Regions from separate parts of the Paenibacillus sp. D9 genome, predicted to be linked through region 2. Evidence: riboswitches for the same ligand, from Rfam matches in the RefSeq annotation. Region 2 holds a riboswitch; the other holds the start of a gene.
What was found. A riboswitch is a leader RNA that binds a small molecule or an ion and turns the genes downstream of it on or off. The one in region 2 is predicted to bind glycine.

Region 1 (11,448 bases), 1.6 Mb from region 2:
CCGGGAGACGGCGGAGCTTCTCCTGACGACGGAAGGCGCGGTTAAGGCCGCCTTCCACCGAGCCCGGCGTTCGCTTGACGTCGTCAGGCGCGATCTGCAAGCCGGCGGCCTGCGGGAGCCGTCCGACGAAGCGCTCCTGGCGCGTCTGCGCGGTCTGGCGGCCGCGGTCCGCACGGGCGATGCGGCCGCCATCGCGGCTCTCGCCGAGCAGGATGTGCTGGAGCCGGCCGTGGCGGTCGGCATCATTGGCGCAAGCGCCCATGCCGCCGCAGTTCATCGGGGACCGCAGGCGATGCTGGGCGGAAGCGGACTCTACGCCTCCGCCGGCGGCTGGGCGTCGTACGGCATGGCGGGATGAGCTGGTCTCGGCTAGCTGCCGTTTTCACGCTGGATTTGACTGTATCCACACTGAGCTTCGGGTCGAATCCAAGCAGCCAGAAAAGAAGGGATAAGCACGCAAGGAGGCCGTAACCGAGACGGGTTGCGGCCTGTTTTGGCTGTGTGTAGACTTGTTTGAACGGCTTATCCGGTTGCTTGGACTGTCTATGAGCTTATTTGGACTGTCTATCGGTTTTTTTGTCGTGGAAGGGCGCTTCTCGGCGGCAGTCCAGTCCTTGACTCGGATTCGGCGTTGTCAGGCGGCGGTATCGGACATACGATCCGTTATTTAGAAATTATTGCCGATTTCGCCGAGCTATCGGACATACGATCCGCTATTTGTGGGAAAACAGCCCGTTTCGAGGTGTTTTCACTAAAATAAGGTATCCTATGTCCGTTAAATTTTTTTGAACGGGCATTTAAGTTGAAATAGCGGATCGTATGTCCGATACGGAAGAAGATGCTGTTAAAAAGACAGTCGGCAAGCAGAGCCGGCTTCCAGCAGCATGCACCGCCCAGCGTGCAAGCAGAGCCGGCTCCATGCCGATAATCGCACGGACGGCTATGCAGCATGGATCGGCAGTCGGCAAGCAGAGCCGGCTCCCTGCAGCATGCACCGCCCAGCGTGCAAGCAGAGCCGGCTCCGTGCAGCGTGCCATTGCTCGATCTTCGCTATGGCCGGTCCCGTGCAGCTCCATGACCGCCTTTTCGCATCATTGCTCCCGTCGGTCATCCTGCCCGCGGACTGCAGGTTGAAGATGGCCGCGCTCCTGCATATAATGAGTGTAGATAACGTTTGCAATCTGACGAAATCCATTAATTGAATAGAGCGGATGAAGGCAGCGGGAGAGACTACCTGTAACACGGGGCGGCGCCGAAGGAGTAAGCCCTGGGGACAGGGTGAATCTCTCAGGCAAAAGGACCTTTGCCGGACGCATCTCTGGAGAGAATTCCGTGGCCGCGCACAGGCGCGCATGGAATCACCCAAGGGGAAACTCGCGGAGCGGGAAGCGAGGCAACTCTCAGGTACAAAGGACAGAGCGGAAGAATCGCTGGGAATGGGCGGCACGCCCTTCTTTCGGCGCATTCTTCTGCTCTGTCCCTTTTTTCGGCCTTTACAACACTCAAGACGAAGGAGAATGGCTGTGCGGTTCAAAGACGTGTTTTCCATTATCGGCCCGGCCATGGTCGGACCTTCCAGCTCCCATACGGCGGGGGCGGCGCGAATCGGGCTTGCGGGGCGCAGGCTGCTGGGAGAAATGCCGCAGGAAGCGAAAATTTCTTTTTTCGGCTCCTTCGCGGCCACCTATCAAGGACATGGCACGGATACAGCCGTCACAGGCGGGCTCATGGGCTTCCATACGGATGACCCGCGTCTGCCCGACTCGGTCGAGCTGGCCGAGGAGGCTGGCATGGACCTGGTATTCCAGGAGGGGAAAGGGCTGTTCCCCCATCCCAACACGGTCCGGCTCGATCTGACCGCTGCGGACGGAGGTCGCAAGCTGTCTCTGCTCGGCACTTCGATCGGCGGAGGCAACGTGGAGGTTGTGGAGGTGAACGGCTTCGCAGTGAAATTCAGCTGCTCCTACCCGACGCTGCTCATCCGGCACCGGGACCAGCCGGGCGTCATCGCGGCGCTCTCGGCGGCGCTGCAGGAGGAAGGGCTCAACATCGGCGGGCTGTCGCTCAGCCGCATGGAGCGCCAGGGAGAGGCGCTGGCCGTGGTGGAGCTGGATGCTCCGGTGCAAGCGGGACTGATGGAGCGGATCGGCCGAATGCCGCATGTGCTTCAGACGGATTATATGGACTTGAACGATGACAGGGGGAACGACGATGAACTTCCGGACGCTGAAGGAACTGAGTGAGCGCTGCAGCGAAAGCGGCCTGAGCATCGGCCGTCTCATGCTGGAGCAGCAGTCGCGCGAATCGGGCCGCGAGCCCGAGGCGGAATTCGCGGCGATGAAGGACTATTACGGCATCATGAAGGATGCCGTCCATAACGGCCTGACGCGGGACACGACATCCCGCAGCGGCTTGACCGGGCTCGACGCCCAGCGGGTCGCGGCTTACAACGCGGCCGGAGAGCCGAGCCTCGGCGGCGATGCGGGGCGCGCCATGGCGTATGCGCTGGCCGTGTCGGAGGTGAATGCTTCCATGGGCCGCATTGTGGCGACTCCGACGGCAGGCTCCTGCGGCATCATTCCCGGCGTCTTCGTCAGCACGCAGGAGCGCTTCGGCTGGAGCGACGACGAGATGACCTACGGCTTGTTCGCAGCCGGCGCGATCGGCTACGTCATCGCGAACAACTCCTTCGTATCCGGAGCGGAGGGCGGCTGCCAGGCGGAGGTCGGCTCCGCGATCGGCATGGCGGCCGGAGCGCTTGCGGAGCTGCGCGGCGGCAAGCCGGAGCAGGCTGTACACGCAGTCGGACTCGCGCTTAAAAACTCGCTCGGCCTGATCTGCGATCCGGTCGGCGGGCTGGTGGAGATTCCGTGCATCGTGCGCAACGGCTTCGGCGCCGTCACGGCGCTGGCGGCCGCCGATATGGCGCTTGCCGGCGTGCGGAGCGTCATTCCTTCCGACGAGGTCGTGCAGGTGATGCTGGAGGTCGGCGCTGCGATGCCGGAGAAGCACCGCGAGACTGCAGGCGGCGGGCTGGCGCAGACGCCGACCGGCAAGAAGCTCATGAGCGAGCTGCGCAAGAAAGGCCGTCCTCTGCGCAAAGCGGAGGATGAGCGCGGCAATGCGGAAGCTTGACCGATATCGGATTCAAGGCCCCCTCGCAGGGGCTTTTTTGCGCGCTGAATTGAGGCTGGAACCCAGGAACCGCCGTCAGGCTTGGCATCATGCCGTGCCGATAGGCCGTCAGTATGCCGCTAATTCGGCATATGCGCGGAAGGAGATTCAAGCGGCGAGGGAGAAGAGGTAGACCCTGCTGAAAGGAGGAATCGTCATGCCCGTGGAATTGACGCTGTCCCAGCGGAAAGCTTTGGAGCATGTCGCCGCTTATGCCAGAAGCCGAAAGAGCGAGGCGGACCAAGCCATCGGCGATGTCCTTCGTCTGACTGGCATCGGCCGGGCCTCGTTGGATGAGGCGGTTGCGAAGCTGCAGGCCCATGCCCCGGTCGCGCTCCATTTCCATCCCGACCGGCCGGACCACAGCATGAAAAGCGTGGCTGAAGCGCTGCTCGAACAGGGGGAATACAAAAGCCAGTTCGAAACCATGCTCTCGAGCGGAAGCGTGTCGGCGTATCCCGGCGGGGAACGCGACATCTGGGAGGAGAGGATGTTTGGCGGCGCTTATCAGACCGGCGGCGCGGCCAACAGCGAGCGGCCCAAGTATGGGGCTCTGAATGTCATGCAGCATCCGGAAGGTCCCGCTCCGCGATTCGGCTCCTGCTACTTTCTGCTCTCTCCGGCTGTCTCCAGGCGCTGTACGTTCACTTATTTGGATTCCCATCTGGAGCGCAGGGAGAAGGGTACTTTCGAGGAGTTCGGCCTCGTTGCGGCTGCCCTCCTGAAGGATGCGCATTACGGCGGGTTTGCGATCGGCGAACGTGAGCTGACGGTCCAAAAGCTGCTCGGCCCTACAATCGACAGGCTTGAGAAGCCGTTCGCCGGCGATATCGGGGGAGAATCGGTACGAAATCTCGACCACTATATTGAGGCGCAAATCCACGGGGGCCTTTCGCTGGAAGAGGATGTGGAGCTGCTTGTCGCGGATCCGTGCTTCAAGGGCACCGGGACCGGAAAGCTTTTAGAACTCATTTGCCGCCGGTATTCCATCCGCTTGTACTGGCATATGGGCTTTTTCCTGAAGGCGGACGAGGTTCCGACCGATTTTAGAGGGCCTTCCATGCCTTCCCTTGCCCGGAGGATCGCTCGCAACGGAGAGATCGATGCCTTCCAGATCGGCTGTGCGGCCATGGATTTGAAGCGGAATCCGGCCGCATGGAGCGGCAGGGGCGACTACCCGGCAGTTCTGCAGGAGCTGAAGCAGCTATGGCATGTGCTCGTGCAGTACGGGCATCCTCGGCGCACGCCGGAATGAGCCGATATCAAAAAATGCGAGAGGTATCATTGAGGAGCCTATTTCCGCCGATTACGGTTTCAAAATGTCTGGAGATGGGTATGGAAAGGAAATCCGTTTTGTGCGCAAATTCTGCGGAGGCCGGAATAAAATAGTACGGTTAGGCGAATGGGGCGCGACGCGGCTGCGGCCGCAGCCGCGCCGAGGCAGTCCACAAGTCAGGAGGAATGGCGGAAGTGGTCAAAACCAGAATGGTCGGCTTATGCATGCTGATTCTTGCCATGATCGCCGCAGGCTGCGGCAGCACTTCTCCAACCGAGAAAACGAAAACGCTTACACTCTGGTATTGGAACCGAAGCCTCGACGACGGCCTCATCAAGTCCGTCGAGCAGAAGTTCCCGGGCATCCGCATCAACGCGCAGAAAATCGGAGGCGACTTCAAGTCCAAGCTGAAAACGACGCTCGCCGCCGGCTCCGCAGGACCCGATATCGTCGCTTTCAACGATTGGGTGTCCGAGCTGTTCGTCAGCTCAGACCGCTTCTACGATCTGTACGACCTCGGAGCCAAGGAGATCGAGCCGGATTTCCTCGACTGGAAATGGAATTTCGGCGTCACGCCGGAAGGAACGATGATCGCCCTGCCGATCGATACGGGGCCGACCGCTCTGTTCTATCGGGCCGATCTGTTCCGGGAAGCCGGCCTCCCGTCGGATCCGGAAGACGTGCATAAGCAGCTCGGAACGTGGGAGAGCTATCTCGACGCAGGCAAGAAGCTTCAGGATCATTTTGCCGGCAAGGTCAAGATGCTCGACAACGTCAACAACGTCTACACCCAGGCCAATGCCCAATCCGACCGCATTTATTTCTCCAAGGAGGACGAATTCATCGGCGATACGCCTGCCTCCTCGATGAAGAACGCCTGGAATCTGGCCGTCAAGGCCGCCCAATTGAAACTGTCTGGCAATGCAAACGCCTTCACGAGCGAATGGAGCGCAGCCATGAACAACAGCAGCATCGCCTCCTTCGTCGGGGCCGTCTGGATGAAGGAGGTTCTGGAGGAGGCCGCGCCGGATACGAGCGGCAAATGGAGAGTCGCCCGGGCTCCGGGCGGAGACGGCAACAACGGCGGCTCCTTCCTCGCCATCATGAAGACGAGCAAATACCCGCAAGAGGCCTTCGAAGTCATCCGCTACCTTCAAAATCCCGACAATCAGATTCAGTCCTATAAAAATCTCAATCTGTTCCCTTCCGCCGCCAAAGCGCTGGACGATCCTATCATGAAGGAGAAGGAGCCTTTCTTCGGCAATCAGGCGACCGGCGAGATTTTCTCGGAATCCGCGCGCAACGTGAAGCCGGCCTACTTCGGAGGCAAGTATTCGAATGTGAACGGAATCGTCGGCCGTGAGCTGACCTCCGTCGCCCTGCAGGGCAAAAATCCCGACAAAGCCTGGAAAGACGCGATAAGCCGGATCAAAAAAGAACTGCTGCGCTGATGCGGGCCGCTGCCCGCTGTGCAGAGTGCATTTCCAAGATCAATGGCTGACAGGAGGTCACCTCAATGGGCAATCCCATGCTGAACGCGGAGCCTGCCCGTGCTCCCGTACCCCCGCGCCTCAAAGGCAGCTTGGCTTCGAGACTATGGAGGCATCGGAAGGAATACTTGGCCATATCGCCTTTTTACATCTTGTTCGCCATTTTCGGCTTGTTCCCGATCGCCTTCTCCATGTATCTTTCCTTCCAAAAGTGGGATGGAATCGGGAGGATGAGCTACAACGGCGTGAACAATTACCGCTTCATGCTGACCGATCCCGAATTCTGGAGGGCGGTCGGCAACACGCTGCTCATCTGGATTTACTCGACGGTTCCGATGCTGTTCCTCGCGCTGGCCGTCGCGTTCCTGCTCAATTCCTCATTCGTCCGGTTCCGGACCTTCTACCGGATCGGCTATTTCATGCCGAACGTCACCTCGCTTGTGGCGGTGGCGATCGTGTTCGGCACGATCTTTTCCAACAACTACGGCCTGCTCAACTATGTCCTGAACCTCATGGGCCTGAACTCGATCGAATGGCTGAACAAAACCTGGGGCATCCAGCTCGCGGTGTCCGTCATGGTCATCTGGCGCTGGGCGGGCTACAACGCGATCATCTACCTGGCCGGATTGCAAAGCATCCCGAGCGTCCTCTACGAAGCCGCCAAAATCGATGGGGCTTCGACCGTCCAATCCTTTTTCCGGATTACGATTCCGAACCTGAGGCCGATCATCCTTTTTACGCTGATTACCTCGACCATCGGAGGCATGCAGATCTTTACCGAGCCGCAGGTGCTCGCGGGCAATGACGGAGGGGTCAGCGGTGGAGGCCTCACGATCGTGCTGTACCTGTACCGCGAAGCGTTCATCCATAACTACTTCGGCTACGGCGCGGCCGTCGGCTGGGGGATGTTCGTCCTGATCGCAATCTTCTCGATCGTGAATGGGCTGTTCGTCCAAGGCGGGCCAACCCGCGGGCAGGGGGTGAAATGATGGCGACGAGAACCAAATCGGTCCTGCTCCATATCGGCCTCGCCATCGGGCTGCTGATATCGATCTTCCCGTTCTACTGGCTGCTCGTCATGGCGACGCGCACGACATCGGATATTTACAGCTTCCCGCCGAAGCTGTGGTTCGGCACCCAGCTTCTCGACAACATCGGCCGGGTGTTCGACAACGTCGATTTCTTCGGAGCGTTCTGGAATACGCTGTTCGTCGCCTCCGCCTGCACCCTGCTGGTGCTGTTCTTCGATTCGCTTGCGGGCTTCACGTTCGCCAAGTTCGATTTCCCGGGCAAAAAAATGCTGTTCGTCCTGCTGCTGGCGACCATGATGGCGCCGTCCCAGCTGTCGCTCGTGCCTTCCTTCGTCATTATGGCCAAATTCGGCTGGGTCGGCACGTTCAAGGCGCTGATCATTCCGGGAATGGCCAATGCGTTCGGGATTTTCTGGATCCGGCAGTACGCACAGGAATCGGTGCCGTCCGAGCTGCTGGATGCCGGCCGCATCGACGGCTGCGGCTTCCTGCGCCTCTATTGGAACGTCGCCCTGCCGATATTGCGGCCCGCGCTTTCCTTCCTCGGCGCCTTCACCTTCATCGGAGCGTGGAACGACTACCTGTGGCCGCTGATCATCCTGACCGACGAGCGCAAATATACGCTTCAGGTGGCGCTGGCGTCGCTGAACGGGATTTACGTGACGGATTATTCCATGGTCATCGCCGGAACCTTGCTTGCGGTCATTCCTCTTATCCTTCTGTTCCTGTTCATCAGCAAGCAGTTCATCTCGGATATCGCAGCAGGCGCGATCAAGAGCTGAAGCGGGAGCGGGAGTCGGGGAAAAGCGTGGCTTCAATTCATGGGAGCGAGCTGTCCAAGGCCTCATCGGCCGAAGGGCGGCTCTTTTTTTGCTGCTGTTAGGCAAAGACACACGGGTCCCGGGAGTCGCGGCTGCGCCTTGAACGGGATGCGAAGTGTCTGTGCGAGGAACGCGGCATACGGTGTAGTTCGCGTGCACCTGCACAAGATGCGCGATGCGCGGCAAACCGCCCCTTGTATGTGCGCTTTTCACGGGGTGCATGACATCGCGCCTTGTATGTACGCTTATCACGGGGTGCATGACATCGCGCCTTGTATGTGCGCTTATCAAGGGGTGCAGGACATCGCGCCTTGTATGTGCGCTTTTCACGGGGTGCATGACATCGCCCCTTGTATATGCGCCTTCGCACGGGGTCACGGCATGCGGCATTCCACGCCCTCGTGTGCACCCTGCGCGAGGGTGATCGGCATGTCGGTGCTTGCCGCCCGCCGCGGCTTCCGTTTTCCGCAAGCCGAAGGCGCGGCTGCAAGCGCTCTGGCTTCCCTCTGCCGGTGCAGGAGCAACGCCAGCCCAATCGTTCCCGTCCTTTTTCCCTCCATGGGCATTGACACCGGGCAAGGTCATCTCTTATAGTTCCCCTGACCTGATGCATAGGTTCATTTTGTTAGCCTAACAACTTAACGAGGGTGGTCCATCATGTTCAACCGAGCCGCGCAAGCCGAACTGCCCGGCAATTCATTCGAACGAACGTTCCAGCAGGCGGTGCAGGAGGGGAACCGAACTTCCTTCCAATACCTCCTGTCGCTGTATAAAGGCAACTTCATGAATCTCGGCATCTCGCTGATGTTCATGGTGATCAAAAGCCTGCCGGTCTATCTGCTGCCGATCGTCACCGCCAATGTCATCAACATCGTCGCCCAGCCCTCCCAGCATTCCATGCGGGAGCTCTGGCTCAACTTCGCGGTGCTGCTGGTCGTCGTGCTTCAGAATATCCCGACCCATGCCGCCTACGTGAGCTTCCTCAGCCGCGCCATCCGCACCGTCGAGGCGGGGCTGCGCGGAGCGATGGTGCGCAAGCTGCAGCAGCTCTCAATCAATTCCCACCGCGAGCTGCAGGCCGGCCGGCTCCAGTCCAAGGTGCTTCGCGACGTCGAGGCGGTGGAGGGCATGTCCAAGCAGCTGATGCTGGCGCTATTCCCGGCAATCCTGAACGTCATCATCGCGTTCGGCCTCACGCTGTATACCAACTGGCTCGTCTCGCTGTTCTTCCTCGTCACGGTTCCTTCCGCGATCGCGGTGATGAGGCTGTTCCGCCGGCGGATCAAGCAGAGCAACAGCGAGTTCCGCAAGGAAATCGAGACGATGAGCTCCCATGTGTCGGAGATGGTGGAGATGATTCCGGTCACCAAGGCTCACGGGCTGGAGCAGGTCGAGATCGACCGCATCGACACGACGCTGAAGCGGCTGCAGGGCAAGGGCTACCGGATGGATCTCGTCGAAGCCTACTTCGGCGCCTCCAACTGGGTCACGTTCCAGATCGTGCAGGTCGTCTGCCTGCTGTTCACCGCCTATCTCGCTTACACCAACGAAATTCCGGTCGGCAGCATCGTCATGTACCAGGGGTATTTCGGCATGATTCTCGGCTCGATTACGGCTCTAATGAACGTATATCCGATGATTGCCAAGGGGTTCGAGTCCATCTCGTCCATTACGGAGATTCTGAAATCCCCGGACATCGAGAACAATGCCGGCAAGCTCAAGCTGCCCAAGGTGGCCGGCGAATACCGCTTCTCGGACGTCCAGCTGAAGTTCAAGGACAGCGAGCAGCATGTATTGGAGGAGCTGTCGCTGGAGGTTAAGGCCGGCGAGTGCGTCGCTTTTGTCGGAGAATCGGGGGCAGGCAAGTCGACGATCCTCAATCTCGTCATCGGTTTCCTTGAGCCCAGCTCGGGGCAGGTGAGCGTGGACGGGGTTCCGCTGTCCGAGCTGGATCTGTCGGAATACCGCCGCCATCTGGCCGTGGTGCCGCAGACGAACATCCTCTTCTCCGGCTCGATCCGGGACAATATCACCTACGGGCTGAAGGGCATCACGGACGAGAGGCTGATGGAGGTCGTGGAGCTGGCCCATCTGTCGGAAATGGTGGGCAGGCTGCCGCACGGCGTCGACACGATGGTCGGCGAGCATGGAGGCAAGCTGTCCGGCGGCCAGCGCCAGCGCATCGCGATCGCCCGCGCGCTCGTGCGGGATCCGCAGGTCATCGTCCTCGACGAGGCGACGTCGGCTCTCGACAACGCCTCGGAATTTCATGTGCAGCAGGCGATGCAGCAGCTCATCAAGGGTCGCACGACCTTCATCGTCGCGCACCGGCTGTCTACGATCCGCCATGCGGACCGGATCGTGGTCATGAAGCGCGGGAGGATCGTCGAGACGGGCACGTTCGACGAGCTGATCGCCCTCAAGGGCGAGTTCTATCATTTGAAACAGCTGCAGATGTAGCTCTGCAGGCTTATGCAGGCGCAGAGGGGCACAGGTGCAGAGGAGCACAGGCGCAGCGGGCGCAGAGGAGCTGGAAAGATCTCCATGCCGTTCGACAGATGGTGCGCTGCAGCTTTTGGAGGCGGTTTTTCAAATCACGCCGCTCTGAAATATTTGTATGAACGATACCAAAAAAAAGAGAATTCCCTCCGGGGAATCCTCTTTTTTTGTTTCCTTTTTGCATATTTCAAACCTGGAGTATAACTCTCAGGACTCTCAGACAGGAGGGTTGTTGAACCCTCGCCCGTCTGCCTGGACGATGAGATTCCCCCTCGCTGTCAAGGCCGGCGAAGCGGGTTACTTGCGCAGCTCGAAAAACTCGCAGCCGCTGCGGGAGTGATAGGCAAGGTCGGCGACGCCGGATTGGATGACGACCGTACGCTCGTCGAAGCGGACAATGCAGCTGCCGGATTCGATCATCTGGTCGTCGCGGAAGACGCGCACCCGAATGCTCTTGTCGAGCGCTTCCTGGAAATCGGCATCGGTATGCAGCGGGCGTATGTGGGCCATGGCGGGAAGCTCCTTTGTCATAAGGTCGTGGACAGTCGTTGAAAGCCATTATAGCACAAGCGCACAGCGCCGGGGCGCTGTCTGAAGGATGGATAGTCGGACAGGTTTGGGGAGGGGCGGCGGAGGAAACGATGATACGGAGATGGATCGGCGGAAGGGGGATTGAGCGGTATGGATAAGGATCGGAGATTGGATGGGATTAGGGGCGGGGAGCGGGAAAGGAAGGGAAAGACCGATCTCGGCAAACCCCGAATCTTGCCCAGCTGCGGACACGTCCGTCCGGCAGCTTTGTTCGGGCTTGTGCTTCTGTCCGCAGCGATGCTGGAGGGCTGCTTCCCTTCTTCTCCTCTGCAGCAGCCGACCCGGACGGTGATGTCGGATGTGACGGGCGGGAGTCGGATGGCGGACATCCCGGTGCTGGCGCCGGGGACGCTGTCGCAGACTGATGAGAGAGGCAGCGCAGGCGGGGATCGGAATTCTGAGGGCGGAGCGGAAGCCGGTTCGGGAGCCGAGTCGTCAGGGAGCGATGCATCCGGGAAGCTTCCCGAGCACCGTGCTGCAGTCCCTTCTCCGTCTGCGGCTCCAGGCGAAGCCGACGCCTTCCGGGACAGCGCTCCCGAGGCGCTGGCTGTCCGTTCGTCCGAAGC
Region 2 (11,448 bases):
TTGCCGTAAAGCTCCCGCATCATCGGCCCCATCGAGCGGACTACCGGCAGCCACTTGTGTACGGCCAGCAGCTTGTTGATCCTCATTCCAATGACGAACACAACGAATGTGCCGTCCATTTCCGCGGTGAACCTTCCCGATATCGCTTTAGCCATTCCTTCCACTCTCCTTTTTATTTATCAGTCAATAAATTATCGGGGGTAAAAAAGGCCGCTCCTTCAGCGGCATTTCTCATTCCCGGAACCAACTTTGCTGTACATTTCCTCCATCCTCAACGTGCTTCGGGAGCTGCGGCCAAGCTTAGCAATCCAAGCTCTCCTCCCAAGGCAGCAGCTGTTTCAGTCCTGTCAGCTCGGACAAGGCGATGGCCAGCCCGAGACCGATGAACTGGGTCGCGCGGAAACCCGGGAACTCCAGGCCTGCCCGTTCGAAACGGAGCTTCAAGCCGGCATGAATGGAGGCAAACTCCTCCTGGACATACTGGCGGATGCCCGGCTCCGGTATGGAGTGGGCCGTCATGCAGAGCAGCACCTCGATGCGGAAGCCGCCCTCCAGCAGCTCCCGGAACGCATGGCCCATCGCCTGCTCGAGCTCGCCGGGAGGCGCCTGAACCGCCTCGAACGCTCCGCGGATCTGCTGTGCAGCCCTCTGCAGGACGGACATGTAAAGAGCTTCCTTCGTCCGGAAAAAATGAAAGACGTACGGCTGGGTAACGCCGACCGCGGAAGCCACATCCGCCGTTGTTGTTTTGTAATATCCTTTTTCGGCAAACAGCGCGGCGGCAGCGCTTGAAATCTGCTCTCTGCGTCCTGCTGCCTGTTCCTCTCTCGATGTCATGAGATCCTATACCTTCCCTGTATCCGCCATTTATTAATCCATAAATAAAATAACTTCCCCCATCCATTCTGTCAATCCATCCAGGAAAAAAAATCCTGCGCTCCAAGGAGCGCAGGAGAACACTCGCGCGTCTCCGCGCGGGGTGCAAGGGCAGAACGAATGTCGGGTCGGATCAATGTCCGGCGTGATGGACTTGCTCCTGCTTCCCGACTTTCACCCGCTTGATGAACAGGGCGCATACAAAGCCAAGCACGGCAAATATCATGACGAACAGGAAAGCATTTTGAACTCCCTGGGTCATGGCCGCAGGAACGGTCGACAGATCCGCAGGCGAATGCTTGCCGTCGGCATAATAAGCCTTGCTGCCCGCCGTCATGATGCTGATAGCGAGCGCTGTGCCGATCGCACCCGCAACCTGCTGCAAGGTGTTCATGATCGCCGTTCCGTCCGGATAGAGCTCCCGCGGCAGCTGGTTCAGCCCGTTGGTTTGGGCCGGCATCATGATCATGGAAATGCCGATCATCAGAAGGCTGTGCAGGAGGATGATCTCGCCTTTGGACGTGCCCGTATTGATGCCCGTCAGCAGCCAAAGCACGACGAACACCAGCACCAGACCAGGCAATACGAGCCAGCGGGGGCCGTATTTATCGAACAGCCTGCCCATGATCGGAGACATGACGCCGTTGATCAGTCCGCCGGGAAGCAGCAGCAGCCCCGCCGCGAGCGGCAGCAGGCCGATGCCGGCCTGCAAATACAAAGGCAGCAGAATGACAGTGGAAAGAATGATCATCATCCCGATGAAGATCATCAGCGTGCCGAGCGTGAACATCGGGAAGCGGAATGCCCTCAGATTCATCATCGGCTGCTTCATCCGCAGCTGGCGGACGGTGAACAGGATCAAGGCGACGATGCCGACGGCGATTCCGATAATGACTTTCGGGCTGCTCCAGCCATGGTCGCCTTCTCCTGCGCTGCTGAAGCCGTAGACGACGCCTCCGAAGCCGAAGCTGGAGAGCGCGATCGAATAGATATCGATCCGCGGACGGGCAAGCTCGGAGACGTTTTTCATGAACATCAGGCCGAACAGAAGCGCGACGACCAGAAGCGGCAGCGCCGTCCAGAATATCGTCCTCCAGCTGGCATACTCGAGGAACAGGCCGGCAATGGCAGGGCCGACCGCCGGAGCGAACATGATGACAAGCCCCATCATGCCCATCGCCGCTCCACGCTTGTGCGGCGGAAAGATAACCAGTACCGTGTTGAACATCAGCGGAATGAGGAGGCCGGTGCCGACCGCCTGGACAAGCCTTGCAATGAACAGGAAAGCGAAGCTCGGCGCGCTCGCCGCGATCAGCGTGCCGGCAATCGAGAAGACGAGCGATGCGGCGAACAGCTGCCGCGTCGTGAACCATTGGAGCAGCAAGCCCGAGATCGGCACGAGAATCGCCAGCACGAGCAAAAATCCGGTCGTAAGCCACTGAATCGTGGCAGGCTCGACGTTGAACGTGCTCATCAGCTCATTCAGCGCGATATTGAGTGCCGTTTCGCTGAACATCCCGATGAATCCGGCAAGCAGCAAAGCGGTCATAATCGGAACAACCTTGAAGGAAGCTCCTTCTTGAGGAGCAGCGGCTGCTTCCATTGTTTTTTCCATCTGGTTTCCCTCCTGGGACGGGGGTTTTCCCCGTCCTTTGTCTCTTTTTAGTTTCCGACCCCTCCATCGGTTCCATTCACTAGCACAGGCATGAATTCCTCCACAAGCCGGAACGGCCGGGTGTCCTTGTTCGTCATCGCGAGAATGACGGCGCCCTCCAGCATGGAAATGATCAGAATCGCCGATTTGACGGCAGATTCAGGGTCCAGGCCTCCTTGCCGCAGAGCCGCTTCCAGGCTTCCCTGCCATTCGGAGAATACCGTCTGGCATGCCTGCCTCAGCCCGTCGCTGATGCCGCTTGTCTCCACGAACATCCAGAAGCTGAACGGGATGCATTCGGCGAAATCATTCGCTCCGGCGCTTTCCGTAATTCCCCGCACAAAAGCCTGGAGAGCCTTGGATACGGAAGGCTCGCTCTCCATGCAGCTCCGCAGCGAATCCAGCACGGCGCGCTTGGACAGAGAAATGCATTCCATGGCGAGCTGCTCCTTGCCCTCAGGAAAAAAGTGGTACAGCGAGCCTTTGGGCGCCTTGCTTTCCTTGACGATCTGGCTCAGTCCGGTGGCATGATAGCCTTGCAGCAGGAACAAGCGGGAAGCCGTCTCGACGATCCGATCCCGGGTATGATTGCGGTCGACCATAGGAGCTCCTTTCGAATTAGAACGATCGGTCTAGTCAATGAAACCATAAAAAAAGGCATCCGGTCAACGGACCGGATGCCTTTAGCCAAATCTTTGCCGAGCCGCCCATGGGAAAAAGCGGACATCCGCAAGCGCGAAAAGGAGAGTGCGGAGTCGCACCCTCCTCCGCTGCACATGGGAGCCTAATCCGTCAGCTTGGCGTAAGCTTCCGCGTCCAGCAGCGCCGCTACAGCCGCCTTGGCGTCGGCGCCCGTGTCGATCTCGATCATCCAGCCGCCGGCAAAAGGATCGTTGTTGACGAGCTCCGGCGAATCGCCCAGCTCCTCGTTGACCCGGACGACCGTTCCGCTGACGGGGGAATACAGGTCGGACACCGTTTTGACGGACTCGATCGTCCCGAGAGGTTGTCCCGCTTCAACGCTGTCTCCAGCCTGCGGCAGCTCGACGAACACGATGTCCCCGAGCTGATGCTGGGCATGGTCCGTAATGCCGATCCGAACAATCGTCTCTCCAGCCGCTTCCGCCCACTCATGCTCCTCCGTATAGCCCAATCCTGCGCGAATCTCACTCACTGGACGCTCATCCTTTCCCATCATGGCCTGGTTTGGCAATCTATGCGCAAAGCGTAAACGATATCGGGCGGCTGTGTCAACATAACTCACTCGGCATGTCTTTTAGTCCGAAATTCTGTTGACACAGGGTTGTCCCATCTGTAAAACTGGTTGTAACTGAATATGCGGATGAACGCAACGGGAGAGATCGCCGGTACATGAAGCGGCGCCGAAGGAGTAACCCTGCCCGGCAGGGGAATCTCTCAGGCAGAAGGACCTTTGCGGGACGCGCCTCTGGAGAGAACGGAAGCTTGCGGCCCCGCCGCTTTGCCGACGTCACCAAAGGGGAAACCTGCGGAGACGAATGCGCAGGGTAACTCTCAGGTACCAAGGACAGAGCATGGATGACACGTTCAGCATGGCTGCGGATTTTTTGCAGCCGGCGGGCGTCGTTTTCCTGCGCTGTCCTTTTTGCTTTTCTCCCTTTCATTATGCACCAAGGACGGCTTCTTCATCAGTCGGGCGTTGAAGGCTCGCAAGGCGAAGATGAACAATCAGCGAACAGGCTAGACTTTCGAGTACGAGCATACAAAGGGAGGACTACCATGGCCAATCTGCGCACGACCCCGCTCCATTCCCTCTACAAGGAATACGGCGAAGCCCGCTGCATCGACTTCGGCGGCTGGGATCTGCCGGTTCAGTTCACCGGCATACTGAAGGAGCATGAGGCTGTCCGGCAGCGCGCCGGGCTGTTCGACGTATCCCATATGGGAGAGTTCCTCGTCACCGGCAAGTTCGCCGGCGATTTCCTGCAGCGCGTGACGACCAACGACGTGTCCAGGCTGAAAGACGGCTCCGCCCAATATACGCTCATGTGCTATCCGGACGGAGGCGTCGTCGACGATCTGCTCGTCTACCGGATCAGCGAGGACCAGTACATGCTTGTCGTCAACGCGTCCAACATCGGCAAGGATCTCGATTGGCTGCGGGAGCATCTGATCGGGGACGTGACGGTGGAGGACCGCTCCGACGACACAGCGCTGATCGCTCTGCAGGGTCCTCTCGCAGGTGAGATTCTGGACCGCTGCACGGAGGCCGATTGGAGCGGGCTGAAGCCGTTCGAGTTTCTGCCGAAGGCGGCCGTATGCGGCGTCGAGCTGCTGCTCTCCCGTACCGGCTACACCGGGGAGGACGGCTTCGAGCTGTACGCGCCGGCTCCCGACGCGGCCAGGCTGTGGCGCGCGCTGATGGAAGCCGGAGCTCCGTTCGGCCTCGAGGCCGCCGGTCTCGGCGCGCGCGATACGCTGCGCTTCGAGGCGAGGCTGCCGCTGTACGGCCAGGAGCTGTCGGCCGATATATCCCCTCTGGAAGCCGGACTCGGATTTTTCGTGAAGCTGGATGCGGGCGACTTCATCGGCCGCGACGCGCTGGCAGCGCAGAAGGAAGCCGGCGTGCCCCGCAAGCTTGTCGGCATCGAGCTGCTGGAGCGGGGCATCCCGCGCTCCCATTACCAGGTCTATGCCGGAGAGCGGCTGATCGGCGAAGTGACATCGGGCACCCAGTCGCCGACGCTCAAGCGCAATCTCGGACTCGCGCTGATCCTGGCCGAGTATGCCGCTGTCGGCACCGAGGTCGAGGTCGACATCCGCGGCAAACGGTTGAAGGCCGCTGTCGTCAAAGCCCCTTTCTACAAACGAAACGCGGCATCGCCCGCATCAGCCAAGGAGTGACAAACCCTTCATGACGACCCAGCATCGCTATATCCCCATGACCGAGCAGGACCAGCAGGAAATGCTGCAGACGATCGCCGCGGCCACCCTGGAAGACCTGTTCCGCGACATTCCGCAATCGATCCGCTACAAGGGCACGCTGCCAATGTCAGGCGCGCTCGACGAATGGGCTCTCCTCCGCCATCTGAAGGAGCTGGCCGGCCGCAACGCCGATCATGAAACGACGACGAGCTTCCTTGGCGCCGGTCTCTACGACCACCATATTCCCGTCGTCATCAACCATATGATCTCCCGCTCGGAATTCTATACCGCCTATACTCCTTATCAGCCGGAAATCAGCCAAGGCGAGCTGCAGGCGATCTTCGAGTTCCAGTCCTACATCTGCGAGCTGACCGGCATGGCTGTCGCCAACGCCAGCATGTACGACGGCGCGACCGCCTTGTCCGAGGCGGCGGCTCTTGCCTCCGCCCACACCCGCCGCAAGCGCATCGTCGTCTCCCGCGCCGTGCATCCGGAAGCGCGCGAGATTCTGCGCACGAGCGCACGCGGCCTCGGGCTTGAGCTCGTCGAAGTCGGCTTCAAAGGCGGCGTCACCGACCTGGAAGCGCTCCGCTCCGCCGTCGCTGGCGGCGAGACTGCCGCCGTGCTCGTGCAGTCGCCGAATTTCTTCGGCTGCATCGAGGATCTGGCGGCGATCGAGCCGATCATCCACGAGGCCAAGGGGCTGCTCGTCGTGAGCAGCAACCCGCTCTCCCTCGGCTTGCTGGAGTCCCCCGGAGCGCTAGGCGCCGACATCGTCGTCGGCGATGCCCAGCCGCTCGGCATCCCTTCCTCCCTCGGCGGACCGACCTGCGGATTTTTCTCGGTGGCCGAGCCGCTCATGCGCCGCATGCCGGGACGCATCGTCGGCCAGACCAACGATCTGGACGGCAAGCGCGGCTTCGTGCTGACGCTGCAAGCCCGCGAGCAGCATATCCGCCGCGAGAAGGCGACATCCAACATCTGCTCGAACCAGGCGCTGCTCGCCCTGTGCGCTTCCATCTATCTCAGCGTGATGGGCAAGCAGGGCATCCGCGAAGCCGCCGAGCTCAATATCCGCAAATCGCATTACGCGTCCAAGAGACTCGGTTCGGTGGAAGGAATCGGCCTGCCGTTCGGCTCCGCTCCTTTCTTCAATGAATTCGTGGTTTCGCTGCCGGAAGGCGCATCGGCCAAGGAGCTGAACAGCAAGCTGCTCGCCGAGGGCTTCCTCGGCGGCTTCGATCTCGGCTCCGCCTACCCGGAGCTTGAGGGCCATATGCTCGTCGCCGTAACGGAGAAGCGCACGAAGGAAGAGATCGACGCATTCGCCGCCGCACTGGGCGGCCTGACGAAGGAGGCGCGCGCATGAGCAGCCATGAACAACTGAAGAGCGCCGGAATCATCGACGTGAAACCGGAGAAAGCGCTCATTTTCGAGATGAGCCGTGAAGGCCGCAAAGCCTACTCCCTTCCCGTCTGCGACGTGCCTGATGAGGAAGGGCTCGAAGAACTGATTCCTTCCTCCCTGCTCCGCAAGCATCCGGCTTCCTTGCCGGAAGTGTACGAGGTGGACGTCATCCGCCATTACACCGAGCTGTCCCGCCGCAACTTCGGCGTCGACAACGGCTTCTACCCGCTCGGCTCCTGCACGATGAAATACAATCCGAAAATCAACGAGGATGCGGCGCGGCTGAACGGCTTCGCCCGCATCCATCCTTACCAGCCGGAAGAGAGCATCCAGGGCGCGCTGGAGCTGTTGTACGTGCTGCAAAACGATCTCGCCGCGCTTACCGGCATGGATGCCGTCACGCTGCAGCCGGCAGCCGGAGCCCACGGCGAGTGGACTGGCCTCATGATGATCCGCGCCTACCACGAGAGCCGCGGCGAGAAGCGCACGAAGGTCATCGTGCCGGACTCCTCGCACGGCACCAACCCGGCCAGCGCCACGACGGCCGGCCTGGATACGATCACGATCAAGTCCAATGAGCGCGGACTTGTCGATCTCGACGCGCTGCGAGCTGCAGTCGGCCCTGATACAGCCGCCCTGATGCTCACGAACCCGAGCACGCTGGGCCTGTTCGAGGAGCAGATCGTCGAGATCGCCGCCATCGTGCATGAAGCCGGCGGCCTGCTCTACTACGACGGAGCGAACTCCAACGCCATTATGGGCATTACCCGCCCGGGCGACATGGGCTTCGACGTCGTGCATCTCAACCTGCACAAAACGATGAGCACGCCGCATGGCGGCGGCGGCCCCGGAGCGGGTCCTGTCGGCGTAAAAGCCCATCTGACTCCGTTCCTTCCGAAGCCGGTCGTCGGCAAACGCGATAACGGCAGCTACTTCTTCGACTTCGACCGTCCCGCCTCCATCGGCCGCGTCAAATCGTACTACGGCAACTTCGGCATCCTGGTCCGCGCGTACACGTATATCCGCACCTACGGTCCGGAAGGACTGCGCCGCGTCTCGGAATGCGCCGTACTGAACGCCAACTACATGATGGCGCGCCTCTCGGAAGCCTATGAAATTCCGTACCCGGGCGTCTGCAAGCATGAGTTCGTCATGTCCGGCCGCGGACTCAAGGAATACGGCGTGCGCACGCTCGACGTCGCCAAGCGGCTGCTCGACTTCGGCTATCACCCGCCGACCATCTACTTCCCGCTCAACGTCGAGGAATGCATCATGATCGAGCCGACGGAAACCGAGAGCAAGGAAACGCTCGACGCCTTCATCGATACGATGATCCGCATCGCCCGCGAAGCGAAGGAGACGCCGGAGCTCGTTCAAAACGCTCCGTATACGACCGTCGTGCGGCGGCTGGATGAAACCCAGGCTGCCCGCAAGCCGGTGCTGAACTGCTCCTGCTAATGCAAAAAAAAGCTTTTCCCGGCACTGCCCGGGAAAAGCTTTTTTTATATGGCTGCGCATGCCTCAACTCTACATGAAGGAGATAGGCCGAATATGTTAAAGTGTATAGATACGATCCGGTTGTTAAGGAAGGAAAAAGATTGCCATGATACAAGATATTCATCCCGGCCTGCTTTTGCTTGACCGCATGGACGATTGGGCGGAGCCGGACGTGCTCCACTCTTTTGCATTGGACGAGCTGCTCTGCCGCCAGACCGGTATCGACGGCGTTCCCGTTCTTCATCTTTGGCGCCACCCTTCGGGCTTCGTCATGGGCCCGCGCGACAGCCGCCTGCCCGAGGCCGCGCTTGCCTCCAAGGAACTTGAGCGACTCGGTCTTTCCGTCGCTGTCCGCAACTCCGGCGGGGCAGCCGTGCCTCTGGATCCCGGAGTCGTGAATATTTCCCTTATCCTCCCTCTTCAGGGCAGCGCCTCGGTCCGGTTCAACGATGATTTCCAGCTGATGTACGAGCTGATCGCAGCCGCGCTGGACGGCTTCGGGGCCCGTGTCGACAAAGGTGAAATCTCGGGGGCCTACTGTCCCGGGGACTACGATCTCAGCATTGATGGCCTCAAGTTCTGCGGCATCGCGCAGCGCAGGCTCTCCCGCTCCTACATTATCCAAGCCTTTGTCAATGCCGGAGGCTCGGGAGCCGAGCGCGGCCGACTCGTTCGTCAGTTCTACGATACTGCCGCCGGCAGCTCGGGCACCGACCTCAGTTATCCGCTTGTGGAGGCCGGCACGATGGCGAGCTTGGAGGAGCTGGTCGACGGCCTTTGGCCGGATCCCGCCCGCATGTTCGCCGAAGCCGCCGCAGATGCAGCCTTTGGCAGCGGCCGCGGCCATGCCGTGTTCCCTGCCGTCCGCATGCCGGCGAGCTCCGCCATCCGCGAGCTGGCGCATTCGCTGCGCGGCCGTTATCCGATCGGCCGTCGGCCGTAACTCAGAGGCTTTTCCCGCCGCGAATGACGTACAGGGCGGGAGAAGCCTTTTCACGATTCGGCCTGACCGAATCGTGCAAGCCGGAATTGACAACCGCATAGTGCCGTTCAGAAGAGAAGTCATCGTTTTGCGTTTTTTCCTCTTCAGTGCCCTTCGTTTGCTTCGGTTTTTGTGCAAGCGGTGGAGTATCGGCAGCAGCGGCAGCGCGGCTCCACTCCCTTTGATTCCCTTCCGATTCTTGGCCCCATTCCGTCGTCGGGCCAAGGCCGATATAATAATTCCAATCGTTTATCATAAGTCACCTGATTTCTTTATTGGTTTGCTAGTTGAGCGTACAAAAAAAGCCACGGACTCCGAGTCCGTGACTTCATCAATCGGCCGCGCGGGCGGCTCCGTCCTACAAGCCATGCCGCCGCATCGTCCTATTCATGGTCCGTGGAGACCTCCGGGAATGACGCTTCCCGGTACGTGACATATTCAATTGGTGCATCGTTCCTGTATGCAGCATTAGCTGCCGTCATCTCGATTCCGTTCATGACCGTCATTTCCATCAGCCTCCCTTCATTTGCTTTCTGTGGTCATTGTATGGCGCGCAAGCCTGTCCCGTCAATCGATATGGACGGTAGAAAATGCTTTAGGCTTTTTTAGCTGATAGGAGCAAGGCCGCGCCGCTTGTCCCACAACATTAGCCGCGGCGTTTCCAGACGGAAGTTTATTCCCTCAGCCTGTACGCAGGTTTAGTCCCTGCGCCTGCATGCAGGTTTATTCCCTGCGTCTGCTCAGGTTATAATAGAAGCACACGGCTTTCATGCCGATGCTGTCCGTATCGCTACGGATTCCAGGAGGTACATACCGATGTCCTATTCCGATTATTTCGCTTCCCGCCGGGAAGAACAGCTGGAGGAATTGAAGCAGTGGCTTCGCATTCCGAGCATTTCGGCTCTGTCCGAGCATAAGCAAGACATCCAGTCCGCCGCCGCTTGGCTGGCCGACACGCTCAAGCGCGCAGGACTCGAGAATATCGAGATCATGCCGACGGCGGGCAATCCCGTCGTGTATGCCGATTACCTGCATGCCCCAGGCAAACCGACGATTCTGGTCTACGGCCATTACGACGTTCAGCCGGTCGATCCGCTGAACCTGTGGACAAGCCCGCCGTTCGAGCCGGAGATTCGCGGAGACAAGCTGTACGGCCGCGGCACGACCGACGACAAAGGCCAGACGTTCATCCATATCAAAGCGATTGAAGCGATCCTCAAGCAGGAAGGCACGCTTCCAGTCAACGTCAAGCTTTGCATTGAAGGCGAAGAAGAGATCGGAAGCATCAACCTGCCGCCATTCCTCGAGACCCACAAGGATAAGCTCGCATGCGACGCCGTTCTCGTATCCGACACCTCCCTGCTGGAGCGGGGACGCCCTGCCATCTGCACCGGCCTTCGCGGCCTTGCCGGCATGGAGCTGACCGTATCGACGGCCAACACGGACCTTCACTCCGGCTCCTACGGCGGCGCGGTGCCGAATGCCCTGCATGCGCTCGTCTCGCTGCTGGACTCCCTGCATGACGAGAAAGGCAAAGTCGCCGTAGAAGGCTTCTACGAAGGCGTTCCGGAGCTCTCCGCTCTCATGCGGGAAGAATTCGCCAAGCAAGGCCTGGATGAGAACAAGGTTCGCGAAGGACTCGGACTGGACGCTCTGTACGGCGAAGAAGGCTATTCGTTCGTGGAACGCGTCGGCGCCCGTCCTACGCTGGAACTTAACGGCGTGTACGGCGGTTTCCAAGGCGAGGGCAGCAAAACCGTCATCCCCAAGGTGGCCCATGCAAAAATTACTTGCCGTCTTGTAGGCAAGCAGGATCCGGAGCTGACGATGGACCGGATCGAAAAGCACTTGAACGCGCATATCCAACCAGGAGCTCGCTTTGAGCTCAAGCGCAGCGAACGCGCCTTCGCCTTCAACATCGATCCTTCCCATCCGATTTTGCAGACGGCTGCGGACGCTTATGGGGCCGTGTACGGGACCCGTGCCCTCTTCACCAAGGACGGCGGCTCCATCCCGATCATGGAAGCCTTCTCCCGCGTTCTCCAGTCCCCGGTCGTACTGATGGGCTTTGGACTGGACGACGAGAACCTCCATGCTCCTAACGAGCATTTCAACCTGGAAAACTTCG

Region 1: linked by a shared signal. The riboswitch ahead of sdaAB (L-serine ammonia-lyase, iron-sulfur-dependent subunit beta) and the one ahead of gcvT (glycine cleavage system aminomethyltransferase GcvT) in region 2 are both predicted to bind glycine.

What each region holds. Positions count from the first base shown of each region.
Region 1 is NZ_JZEJ01000001.1:4,202,248-4,213,695, forward strand. Features, by position in the region: gene VE23_RS18880 (sigma factor) at 1-358, shown strand, start outside; glycine riboswitch at 1,212-1,313, shown strand; glycine riboswitch at 1,314-1,427, shown strand; gene sdaAB (L-serine ammonia-lyase, iron-sulfur-dependent subunit beta) at 1,518-2,243, shown strand; gene sdaAA (L-serine ammonia-lyase, iron-sulfur-dependent, subunit alpha) at 2,212-3,135, shown strand; gene VE23_RS18900 (DUF3626 domain-containing protein) at 3,338-4,429, shown strand; gene VE23_RS18905 (ABC transporter substrate-binding protein) at 4,636-5,901, shown strand; gene VE23_RS18910 (carbohydrate ABC transporter permease) at 5,967-6,929, shown strand; gene VE23_RS18915 (carbohydrate ABC transporter permease) at 6,926-7,753, shown strand; gene VE23_RS18925 (ABC transporter ATP-binding protein) at 8,450-10,252, shown strand; gene VE23_RS18930 (hypothetical protein) at 10,589-10,801, opposite strand; gene VE23_RS18935 (hypothetical protein) at 10,973-11,448, shown strand, end outside.
Region 2 is NZ_JZEJ01000001.1:2,567,551-2,578,998, forward strand. Features, by position in the region: gene VE23_RS11715 (DUF4188 domain-containing protein) at 1-155, opposite strand, end outside; gene VE23_RS11720 (TetR/AcrR family transcriptional regulator) at 301-837, opposite strand; gene VE23_RS11725 (DHA2 family efflux MFS transporter permease subunit) at 1,010-2,479, opposite strand; gene VE23_RS11730 (TetR/AcrR family transcriptional regulator) at 2,539-3,132, opposite strand; gene gcvH (glycine cleavage system protein GcvH) at 3,315-3,704, opposite strand; glycine riboswitch at 3,873-3,972, shown strand; gene gcvT (glycine cleavage system aminomethyltransferase GcvT) at 4,289-5,413, shown strand; gene gcvPA (aminomethyl-transferring glycine dehydrogenase subunit GcvPA) at 5,424-6,803, shown strand; gene gcvPB (aminomethyl-transferring glycine dehydrogenase subunit GcvPB) at 6,842-8,299, shown strand; gene VE23_RS11755 (lipoate--protein ligase family protein) at 8,445-9,281, shown strand; gene VE23_RS11760 (hypothetical protein) at 9,283-9,576, opposite strand; gene VE23_RS11765 (dipeptidase) at 10,137-11,448, shown strand, end outside.